DNA from 2 places in the Pseudarthrobacter oxydans genome. Region 2 is predicted to be linked to the other one. Evidence: riboswitches for the same ligand, from Rfam matches in the RefSeq annotation. Region 2 holds a riboswitch; the other holds the start of a gene.
What was found. Region 2 has a riboswitch for cyclic di-AMP ahead of SMD14_RS11000 (LysM peptidoglycan-binding domain-containing protein). Riboswitches for the same ligand answer to the same signal wherever they lie in the genome.
Positions count from the first base shown of each region.

Region 1: linked by a shared signal. The riboswitch ahead of SMD14_RS04085 (M23 family metallopeptidase) and the one ahead of SMD14_RS11000 (LysM peptidoglycan-binding domain-containing protein) in region 2 are both predicted to bind cyclic di-AMP.

Region 1 covers NZ_CP139438.1:881,517-887,150, forward strand. Annotated here, with positions in the region: gene serC (phosphoserine transaminase) at 1-195, opposite strand, end outside; gene SMD14_RS04080 (metal-dependent transcriptional regulator) at 476-1,168, shown strand; cyclic di-AMP (ydaO/yuaA leader) riboswitch at 1,287-1,529, shown strand; gene SMD14_RS04085 (M23 family metallopeptidase) at 1,540-2,361, shown strand; cyclic di-AMP (ydaO/yuaA leader) riboswitch at 2,474-2,671, shown strand; gene SMD14_RS04090 (C40 family peptidase) at 2,742-3,413, shown strand; gene SMD14_RS04095 (NlpC/P60 family protein) at 3,573-4,340, shown strand; gene SMD14_RS04100 (HNH endonuclease) at 4,601-5,101, shown strand; gene SMD14_RS04105 (NTP transferase domain-containing protein) at 5,151-5,634, shown strand, end outside.
Region 2 covers NZ_CP139438.1:2,428,995-2,434,628, reverse strand. Annotated here, with positions in the region: gene SMD14_RS11015 (hypothetical protein) at 211-393, shown strand; gene SMD14_RS11010 (ribonuclease Z) at 461-1,492, shown strand; gene SMD14_RS11005 (protein adenylyltransferase SelO family protein) at 1,489-2,964, shown strand; gene SMD14_RS11000 (LysM peptidoglycan-binding domain-containing protein) at 3,112-3,945, opposite strand; cyclic di-AMP (ydaO/yuaA leader) riboswitch at 3,949-4,149, opposite strand; gene SMD14_RS10995 (lytic transglycosylase domain-containing protein) at 4,389-5,634, shown strand, end outside.

The sequences.
Region 1 (5,634 bases), 1.5 Mb from region 2:
GAACTGGCTCAGGCCTTCGCGTACGGACCCCACCAGGTTCTTGACCGGTGCCTGCCGGTGGGACGTTCCCAGGATGGTCTTCGATGCGGCGGACAAGGCATCGATCTGCTCCTGCCGGACTTTGGAGGGACCGGCGCCGAACCGCCCGTCCTTGGGCAGGAGGTCGGCGGGAATAGTGATGCTGGTTTCGCTCACAGGTGCTCCAATTTCGGCGTGGACGGGGTGTTGGTCCGGACGGATGTGGGTGCCAGGCAGTCGCGGCGACTGTGACTCGGGCCCTCCCTCATTCTGCCTGAACAGCTGTTTCAGCGGGAACCGGGACCGTCATAGTCCAGACATTGAGACAGGGCCCCTGCCCGCGCCGTCAACTATTCGGACAAACTCAAAATAGGCTAAGCTTTCCAACGGACCACGCTGCATGTGAAGGCGGTACGGTGGGACAACGCAAGGTACTGCGCTCGAGGAGCTGAGCTGGATGACGGATCTGATCGACACTACGGAGATGTACCTTCGGACCATCTTGGAGCTTGAGGAAGAAAACATCGTTGCCCTCCGGGCCCGGATCGCGGAGCGGCTGCGCCACTCCGGGCCCACTGTGTCGCAGACCATCGGCAGGATGGAACGGGACGGCCTGGTGGTTGTCTCCGGAGATCGGCACCTTGAACTCACGGAGGTGGGCCGGAAGCGCGCCACCGAAGTCATGCGGAAGCACAGGTTGGCGGAGCGGCTCCTGGCCGATGTCATCGGGCTGGACTGGGCCTACGTCCATGACGAAGCCTGCCGCTGGGAGCACGTCATGAGCGAACGGGTGGAACGGCGCATTTACGAAATGCTGAACCATCCCACTGAGTCCCCGTATGGCAATCCCATCCCGGGATTGGCGGCCCTCGGGGGCGAGGCGCAGGCCGCTGCGGACGCGGCGGTCAGCCTGCTTGAGGCCATGAAGACCTACGGCCCGGCGTCTGAGGTGACAGTCAGCCGCCTGGCAGAGCCGATCCAGGTGGAACCCGAGTTGTTGGTCCAGCTTGATGAAGGCGGAATCCGGCCCGGTGCCTCGGTCTCGCTGGAGCGGGTGGGGGAGTACATTTCGGTCCGCGTCCCGGGCATCGAAGGGGCCCTGGAGCTGCCGCCGGAAGTCGCGGCGCACGTCTTCGTGGCCGTACGCTAGGGACCGCTTGAGGCCTCCCGGCTACCCCAACGGGTGCCGGTTACGCAAAGATAACGGAATTGTTACTTTGGGACTTTTGCCCCTATAGTTAAACCCAAGCGTTGATACTAAAGCGTTACCTGATCTGGAGCCGAGCTCTGCCAGCGGATCAGGTGCACGAGTCATTACTGGCAGAGGCGGGGGAACCACAAACGGCAGCCGGGGGACTGCCTTGGGGTGAAGTCCGTCAGCAGCAAGCCTCTTCCAGTGAAGGATCCTCCGTGGATACCTCTGTGCCGAAGCTTGCTTACGGCGGACCGGGTCTTTGAACTCTCTGACCCGAATCCGACAGCTAACTTCGCAGGCTTTCCAGAGAGGAACCCTTCTTGTCCATGCAGACCCCCAGGGGACGCCGCCGCGCAGCGGTGCCCGCTTCGACGCCGCGGGTTGTTGAAGTCATCACCACGGAACGCCCCCGCGATCCCCACCGTGATGCGCGCCGCCGTCGTGGTCCCTTCCGCCAAGTCACCGAGTTCGCTGCTGCGAGCGGAATCGGCCAGAAGGCCGGAATCGCACTCGCAGCCACAGGCCTGGTGCTGACCGTGACGGTGCCGGCCACCAGCCCCGTGATGGCCACCGACGCTCCCGGTGTTACTCCGATGGCAGCCTCAGCCGTCACGCCGCAGCCGCAGATCTCAGCCGAGGCCGGTGCCCAGATCGATTTCAGCCGTTCCGCCGTGGTCACCCAGGCGGATCCGGACGGCAAGCTCAAGCAGCTTCTCAGTGCCCAGTCCGCCGGCTCGGTGTCACGTGCTGCCTCGGCAGGAAGCCTCGGCGCTCCACTGGCCACGCTGACCACAGCGTCCCCCTTCGGCTACCGCGTCAGCCCGATCACCGGTGGCTCAGGCGACTTCCACCGCGGCCAGGACTATGTGGCCCAGTGCGGTACGTCGGTCTTCGCTGCCGCCACCGGTACCGTGACCTTCGTGGGCTGGCACCAGTTCGGCGGCGGAAACCGCGTTGTGGTGGACCACGGCAACGGCCTGGAAACCACGTACAACCACCTCTCCTCCTTCAGCGTGAGGGAGGGGCAGACCGTCTCGCGCGGGGACGTAATTGCCCTTAGCGGGACCACGGGCGCCTCCACGGGCTGCCACCTCCACTTCGAGGTGCAGGTCAACGGCGAAGTGGTCGATCCGACTGGCTGGCTGTAGTCAAGTGACGGTGAACTATCAGATGATCGTGACTTGCCGTGACCTGAATGTGACATTCACTCAAAACTGCTGTACCGTCTAACTCGCGTCAACTTTTCCGAAGTTGACGCTCTTGTGCGGATTGCCTAACTCTGCCACCGCTCAAGGTCCGTTCGCATTTCATCGTCTGGCAGGGGCGGGGGAACCAATTTTGGTCTTGGCTTTGGCTAAGACCTTGGGGTTAAGTCGCAAAACTTCCTTGGAAGCAGCGCGGCCGGGTGACTCCCATCCGAATCCGACAGCTCACCTCGCAGGCATTGGGAGAGGCTACCTTCGTGTCTTCACGCAATAATTCTGCGCGCCACCGTGCGCAAACGGTTCGTACCAACCCCTTGGACACTATGTCCAAGGCTGTTAGTGCCAATGCCGGGACAGTAGGTCGCCAGGCTGCCGTTATCGCCGCAGCTTCCGGTCTTATCCTCAGCATGGGCCTGCCCGCCAACGCAGCGGACACCACCGCTGGTGTTTCCGCTTCCACCGAGTCCGGCTCCGCGCAGGCTGCCCTGGCAGTCACCGCAGCCCCCACGGCCACCGTGTCGTTCGAGCGGCCCGTGGTCAAGACCACTGCCGCCCCGAAGCCGGAGCGGGTGCGCCCACAGTCCACCGCCACGGAAACGGGCGCAGCGTCGAGTTCGGAGTCTGCAGCGGACAAGCTGGCCAAGACTGTCTCTTCCGCTTCCACCTCAGGCATTGCTGCCATCGCCTACACGGGCATTGGCAGCCCCTACGTCTGGGGCGGCACCAGCCCGGTCACCGGATGGGACTGCTCCGGCTTCACCCAGTGGGTTTACGCCCAGGCCGGCATCAGCATCCCCCGCGTCAACGCCTGGACTGCCATGACCCCCACCTCCACCCCGCAGCCCGGCGACCTGGTCATGCAGAACGGCGGAGCGCACGTCGGCATCTACGTCGGCAACGGCATGATGGTCAGCGCGCTCAACCCCTCCCAGGGCACGCTGCTCCACGCCGTAGCCGCCACCGGCACCTCTTCGTTCTTCACCATCAGCAAATAGTTCTTGGACCCTCGGGTCCAAGAACTATTTCTTTGCTCCACCACGCTTTCCGCTAACACCACATCCCCGTTCGGGGCGTGCCGGCGTACCCCCAAGATGCCGGCGCGTCCACATCCCTTGGTGCCCACAACGGCCTGAGGAAAACGAAAGAGAGAACTGATGACTACTCGTGCTACCGCACGGCATCGCGCCGAGGTCACCAAAACCAGCTCAATCGCCATCATCGCCAAGGCTGTCGGCGAGAACGCCGGCGGCGTAGGCCGCCAGGCCGCTGTCATCGCCGCCGCTTCCGGCCTGGTACTGACCAGCGGCATCGCGGCGAACGCTGCCGACTCCAACGTCCAGCGCGACTCCGCTCCGGCTTCCACCCTGGAAGTTGAATCCGCCGTCGAAGCCCCCATCTCCGCGGCCTCCACGATCAACATCACCTTCGAAAAGCCCGCCGTCACCACCACGCCGGCCCCGGTTATCGAAGAACCCGCACCTGTCGAGGTCCAGGAGGCCGAGCCGGCCCCCGTCGCCCAGCCTGCTGCTCCCAAGGTCACGGCCAAGGTTTCCACGGCCTCGGCCCCGGCCGCCGCTCCCACTGCTTCCGCCAGCGGCAAGGGTGCAGCCATCCTGTCGGCTGCATACGCCCAGCTGGGTGTTATGCAGGACTGCACCATGCTGGTCACGAACTCCCTGGCAGCAGTGGGGATCAACTTCCACGACTGGCCTGCAGGCTACCTCTCCCTGGGTCGCACCGTCAGCGCTGCCGAGGCGCAGCCCGGCGACCTGATCTACTACGCCGACGGCGGTGCCGGCATGGCACACATTGCTGTCTACGCAGGCAACGGCCAGGCCGTCCACGGTGGCTACAACGGAAACCAGACGGTGGTCTTCAGCGCCAACGTCGGCTCCGGCCCCGTGTTCATCCGAGTGAACTGACCCGCCAGTTCCGGCGGTCCGACCAGGACTCAAAAGAACCCTTGCCCTCACGGCAAGGGTTCTTGCCTTTTAACTGCCGGCTGCTCCAGCCGTTCAGTATGCGCCGCCTGACTGGATCGACACGACCGTTCAGGGAAAGGGCGATTAGCCGATCGCGCGCTTCTATGTTTACTCTTGTGGTGTCGATCCATAGCCCGGACATGCCGAGGGCAGCCGGCCCTCGTGCCCCTGGACGGGTGCGGCCGTGAAGAGGTACGTGCATGCGCACTCTCGTTCTGAATGCTGGGTATGAGCCCCTGGCGGTGATCACTTTCCGCCGGGCGCTGGTGCTTGTGCTCACGGGCAAGGCCAGCGTGGTTGCCGAAGGCGATGATCCCGTGGTGGGACCGCAGGAAATCCTGGGCCGTCCCTCGGTGATTCTCCTGAACCGTTACATCCGGCCGAGGTACAACCAGGCCACTGCTGTCAGCCGCCGCGGAGTGCTCAGGCGCGACGGCCACAGATGCGCGTACTGCGGTAAAGCGGCCCACACCATCGACCACGTCCACCCCAAGTCCCGGGGCGGCGAGGACTCCTGGGAGAACCTGGTGGCGGCCTGCCTGCGCTGCAACAACGTCAAGGGCGACCATACGCCGGCGGAAATGGGCTGGAAACTGCGTTTCGTCCCGGAGCCACCGCATGGAACCATCTGGCAGATCAAGGAACTTGAGAAGCCCACTCCAGCCTGGGATCCGTTCCTTCTGCCGGAGCGGGCCGCCTGACCGGAACCTTCGGCACGCCCGCAGCGCCGCCGATGGCTAGGCTGGGGGCATGGAACAGAAGCGGCTGGACTTCAATGCAGTGATCCTGGCCGGCGGCCGGTCTTCCCGGTTGGGCGGGGTGCCGAAACAGGGCTTGGTTTTCCATCATGACACCCTCCTCCAGCGCGCCCTGGCCGCTGCAGCGGATGCTGCGCGGACGGCGGTGGTGGGCCCGGACGCCGGACATTCTGTCCCCGGGGTGCTTTTCTGCCGGGAAGAGCCGGAGTTCGCGGGGCCGGCAGCTGCCATCTCCGCCGGACTTGACGCCTTGGCCCGGGACGGACACGAGGCGGAGTTCACTTTGGTGCTGGCGTGTGACATGCCGCTGGTCCGGGACGCAGTGGAGGCACTGGTGGCGGCCATGGTTTCGACGAACGCAGACGGCGCCATGGCACGCGCGGAAGACGGCCGGCTCCAGCCTCTGGCCGGTTTTTACCGCACGGCTGCGTTAAAAACCTCGGCGGCGCAGCTCTCGTCCCGTGGCGCCCTTATTA
Region 2 (5,634 bases):
ACGGACCTGGACGCTTCCGGTGAAATGTTCGGCAATGGTGTCCCTTACCGGACTTCGGCCAGCCAGCAGAACGGATCGGGGCTCCTGCGCTTATCGGGCCAAATGCAGGGGGAACTTCTGCTGCTTCCCCTAGTTGCAGCCGAACTACGCTAAAATCATAAGCAGGCTGATGAATATCGGTTGGCAGGATCAATACTGAAGGAGTTTCACATGAACTTGGGAAGCATGATCAGGAATGCCGCTGGACGATTCTCCGGCAGGACCGGGACCGCCGGAACAACGCGCCGGACCGGACTGAATGCCACGGGCCGGGCACCTGGCACGACGGGCCCCGCAGGAGCCCGGACCGGTGGCGTGACCGGCAAAATCATGGGAATGCTCCGGCGGCGCTAAGCCGACCCGGCAACCACAAAAGCAGGTCCCGGACTCCTCCGGAGCCTGCTTTTTGGCACCCACCGCCATGCGCGACCTCACCATCCTCGGTACGGCCTCCCAGGTCCCCACCCGGACCAGGAACCACAACGGCTACCTGCTCCGCTGGGACGGGGAAGGTTTCCTCTTTGACCCGGGCGAGGGCACGCAGCGCCAAATGATCCACGCGGGGATCCCGGCGAGCCAGATAACCCGCATTTGCCTCACCCACGTCCACGGAGACCATTGTTTTGGTCTGCCGGGGGTGTTGTCGCGGATGGCCCTGGACGGGGTGGCGCACCCTATCCATCTTCACTACCCGTTATCCGGGGAAGACGTGGTGCGCGCCCTCGTGTCTGTCAGTTCACCGGGAATCGACCTCAGGCTTCGCCCCCACGGCGGAAGCGGGACGGTGGCCGAAGGCCTTGACGTCCGGCCGCTGAAGCACCGCATTGAGACCTACGGCTACCGGCTGGTGGAACCGGACGGCCGCACGCTGCTGCCTGAACGCCTTGCCGCGGCAGGAATATCGGGCCCCGCGATCGGGCGCCTGCAGCATGAAGGCAGCCTTGCGGGCGTCCGCCTCGATGATGTCAGCATTCCGCGGCCCGGCCAGCGCTTCGCTTTCGTAATGGACACGGCGCCCTGCGAGGGCGCCGAGGAGCTGGCCGACGGCGTCGACCTCCTCGTTGCGGAGTCCACCTTCAGCGATGACGACGGCGGGCTGGCGCGCCAGTACCGTCACCTCACCGCCGGGCAGGCAGGGGAACTGGCAGCGGGGGCAGCCGCCCGAACCCTCGTGCTGACGCACTTCTCCTCACGGTACGGCGAGGACGCCGCGCCGCTCGCGGTCCAGGCCAGGGCCCGTGCGGCGGATACTGACGTCATCGCCGCGCAGGACCTGCAACGCGTCCCCATGCCCCGGCGGCGCCGCTGGCCGGGGCATGGCGTCACGGCACCGGAACGGTCCACTGCACCTGAACGGACCGCTCTGCCAGGCCATGCCATTCCTCGAGCCGGGGAGGTCACCGATGAGCTCATCAACGGCCGGACAAGCGACGGCGATAGGGTTAACCCATGACTGCTGCAGCAGAATCAACTGTCGTCTTCGAGGGCCGCTTTGCCCGTGAACTGGCGGAGCTGGCCGTTCCGTGGCAGGCGGAGGAAGCGCCGGAGCCTGAACTCTTGGTCCTTAACGACGCGCTGGCGACCGAGCTGGGGCTGGCACCCGACTACCTGCGGACGCCGGAAGGCGTGCGCCTCCTGCTGGGCAACTACCTCCCCCCGGGTGCGACCCCCGTAGCCCAGGCGTACGCCGGGCACCAGTTCGGTGGCTACTCACCGCTGCTCGGCGACGGCCGCGCGCTGCTGCTGGGCGAAATAGTTGCCGACGGCGGGCGCTTGCGGGATGTGCACCTGAAGGGTTCCGGCCGTACACCTTTCGCCCGCGCGGGCGACGGCCGGGCCGTCATCGGCCCGATGCTGCGGGAGTACCTTGTGAGCGAGGCCATGCACGCCCTGAACATTCCCACCACGCGGGCCCTGGCCGTCGTAGCCACCGGGCGGCCGGTGCGCCGGGACACGATGCTGCCGGGCGCCGTCCTGGCCCGTGTGGCCAGCAGCCACCTCCGCGTGGGCAGCTTCCAATACGCCCGGGCCACGGAGAACATGGACCTGCTGCGCCGGCTGGCGGACCACGCCATCAGCAGGCACTATCCGGCTGCAGCCCGGTCCGAACAGCCCTACCTGGCGCTGTTTGAAGCAGTGGTCGCCGCCCAGGCGGAGCTCGTGGCCAAGTGGATGCTGGTGGGCTTCGTGCACGGGGTCATGAACACGGACAACATGACCATCTCCGGGGAAACCATCGACTACGGGCCCTGCGCATTCATGGACGCGTTTGATCCCGCCGCCGTGTATAGCTCCATCGATGTAGGCGGCCGCTATGCCTACGCGAACCAGCCCGTGGTAGCCGAGTGGAACCTGGCCCGGCTCGCTGAGGCCATGCTGCCGCTCTTCAACGAAGACCAGGAACAGGCTGTCGGCCCCGCGGTGGAGGCCCTAGGCACGTTCCGCGGCCGGTACAGTGATGCCTGGTTCGAGGGCATGAAGGCCAAGCTCGGCGTGCCTGCCGGCCCTGCGGCAGGCCCGGAACGTGACGAAGCCTCGGACCTTGTGGATGGCGTGATCGGCCTGCTGAAGGACGGACCCGTTGACTACACGCAATTCTTCCGGAACCTTGGACAGGCCGCCCGGGGCAACTCCAGGCCTGCCCGCGGCATGGTGCCGGACCTGGGGACTTTCGATGCCTGGGCCGGACGCTGGGCCGCGCTGAAGCCCGACGCCGAACTCATGGACAGCGTGAACCCCGCGTACATCCCCAGGAACCACCTGGTGGAGGAAGCACTGGCCGCTGCCACCGAGGGCGATCTTGACCCGTTTAACCGCCTCCTTGAGGTTGTCCGGTCCCCGTTCCAGGAGCGTCCGGGGCTGGAACGCTACACGGAAGGACCGCCGGAGGACTTCGGCAAATACCGGACCTTCTGCGGCACCTAGCCGTAATTCCAGCGGAGCCAAGGGAGCCCCAAGGACCCTTAAGAACGTGGAAGGGGCGGCAGCCGGTAAACCCGGCTGCCGCCCCTTCCAGCCCCTTCCACAGGGTGGGACTGCCCCGCTGCGAGCGGACTGCCCCGTCGCCGTTGGTTACGCTACGCGGACGAAGGAAGCGCCGCTCAGCCAGCTGATGGAGTGGACTTCGGTGCTGTAACCGTTCACGCCGCCGCTGACAACCTGGCCGTCGCCGGCGTAAACGCCCACGTGGCCGGCCGTGATCACGAGGTCACCGGGAGCGGGGGAACCCACAACAGTGCCGTACTGGAAGAACTGGGTGGGAGCCAGGTCGCCGACGCTCAGGCCAACGGAACGCAGGGCGTTCTCCACCATCGCGGTGCAGTCCTGGCCGACGCCCACCTGGCTGTAAGCCGAGGCGAGAATTGCTGCTCCGGTGCCCGTGCCGGTGCTGGCAGAGGCGTAGGACAGGTTCATCCCCGTGTTCGCCGGTGCCGTGGCAGCGGCGGTCTGGACGGGTGCCGGGGCGGGTGCGGCGGCCGGAGCTGCCGGGGCGTAGCCTGCACCCGGGATCTGGATCTGGTCGCCGGGGTAGATAACCGCGGAGATTGAAAGCCCGTTGGCTGCCAGGACATCGCCCAGGGCCACGCCGTAAGCGGCCGAGATGGCGCCAAGCGTGTCGCCGGATACAACCGTATGGACGGTTCCGGCCGCGGCGGCGGGGGCTGCAACTGCTGCTGCCGGGGCGGCGGAGGCCTGGATGTTAGTGGTCTCAGTGGTGTCCGGACCTGTCACACCGGCGTGCGCCGGGGCTCCGACGCCGAAGGCAATGCCGGATGCGGCTGCGACGGCGAGCGCCGGACGGCCCAGGGTCCTGGCTTGGGACTTGGCCGAAACAGCCAGTCCTTCCAGGATGATGGAGCGGGCCGGAGTTGCGCGATGACGGGCGGTGGTGGAAATTTTTGACACAGTTGATCGCCTCTCCCATGCCTGCGGGGTGAGCTGTCGGGTTCGGGCTGGAGATACCCGGCCGGGAGCAACTCCGAAAGGAACGGAGGCGCCAGCGACTTAACCCCAAGGCCTCTTGAGAGGCCGTGGAAACTTGGTTCCCCCGTCCCTGCCAGCTGGATAGCGATGGTTCCCGGTTCAGCGGCAGGGCTCGGCAAGCTGAGGGGAATGTCCCGTCTGGGAGGGACACCTTAAGACCATAACCCGCCCCGGCGCCGATTGTCACGTTTGGGTAACATGCGAGGTTCTCCTCTCGGTTTATGCAAACGAATCGACTCTGGGTCGCGGGCACTGCGCGCACGCTCAGGCTTTCACCGTGGAAAGTCGATGGCTTGTCTCTGCTGTATAACGATGCAGGCCCCTCATCCTTGAAGTGAAGGTTGAAGCCGGTAAGCTTCCGAACTATGTCCCGTTCCGTTCTAAATGCCCGGCACCGCCTGCCCGGGATACTGCTGGCCGCCGCCCTCGCCGGCAGCGTTTGGCTGACTCCGGCCGGCGCGGCCGAGGGCGTTCCGCCTGGTGGCTACCCCTCGTGGGAGGACGTGGAGCGGGCCAAGCTGACCGAGGCCGGCACGGAAAAAGAGATCGGTATGATCGCAGGCCTGTTGGACGGGCTGCAGGCGCAGTCGGAGGCCTTGGGCAACGCGGCGGTGGCGTCAGCCGCTGAGTCTGCAGCGGCTGATGCCGCGTTGGCAGCATCCACTGCCCGAGTGGAGTCGCTGGCGGAACAGGCCGGGACCGCCAAAGCCGAACTCATCCGCCACAGGAAGGACATCGGAGCCCTGGCCGCCCAGTCCTACAAAACGGGCGGTACGAACATGGGGTTCTTCGTGGCCCTTGATGCGATCGGGAACAACAATGTCCACGGGCTCAACGTGGTGCATCTGGTGGGCGGCAAAACGGCGGGCCTTGTGGACAAGGCAGCCGCCGCGGGGAAAGTCACGGCTTCACTGGCCGATCAGGAGAAAGCCGCCCGGGCCGAGCGTGAACGGCTGTCCGGCGAGGCGGCGGAAAAGCTTGCGGCGGCCCGATCGGCCCAGGAAGCCATGGCACGCCAGCTTACGGAAGAACAGCAGCGCAACCGGGAGCTGACCGAGCAGTTGGCGTCCCTGAAGGGCACGACGGCGGCGGTTGAGGGTGAATTCCGGCGTGGACAGGCGGCTCTGGCCGCTTATGAAGCAGCGCAGGAGGCGAAAAGGGCCGCGGCCGGAGAAGAGGCACGACGACGGGCTGCCGCAGCCGCCGCGGCGGCAAAGGCGCAGCCATCTGCTGCTCCCGCCCCCGTGCGTCCGGCTCCTGCCGATCTGGCACCTGAAAATCCTCCGGCCGGCAACCCTGCGCCGGCGGATCCTGCTCCGCCTGTCCCCGCTCCGGCGCCTGCCGCGCCGCCCAGCCCGCCCGCCGTCGTAATTCCCTCTGCTCCTGCGGGTGCGGTCAACGATCCTGCCGGTGCCAAAAGCTACGCCTCGGGCAGGCTGGGGGCCTATGGCTGGGGATCGGACCAGTTCCTCTGCCTTGCCCGGCTTTGGACCAAGGAATCGAACTGGCTGACAACGGCCACCAACCCGTACTCCGGTGCCTACGGCATCCCGCAGGCGCTGCCGCCGGGCAAGTATTCCAGCGCCGGCAGCGATTGGCTGACCAATTACC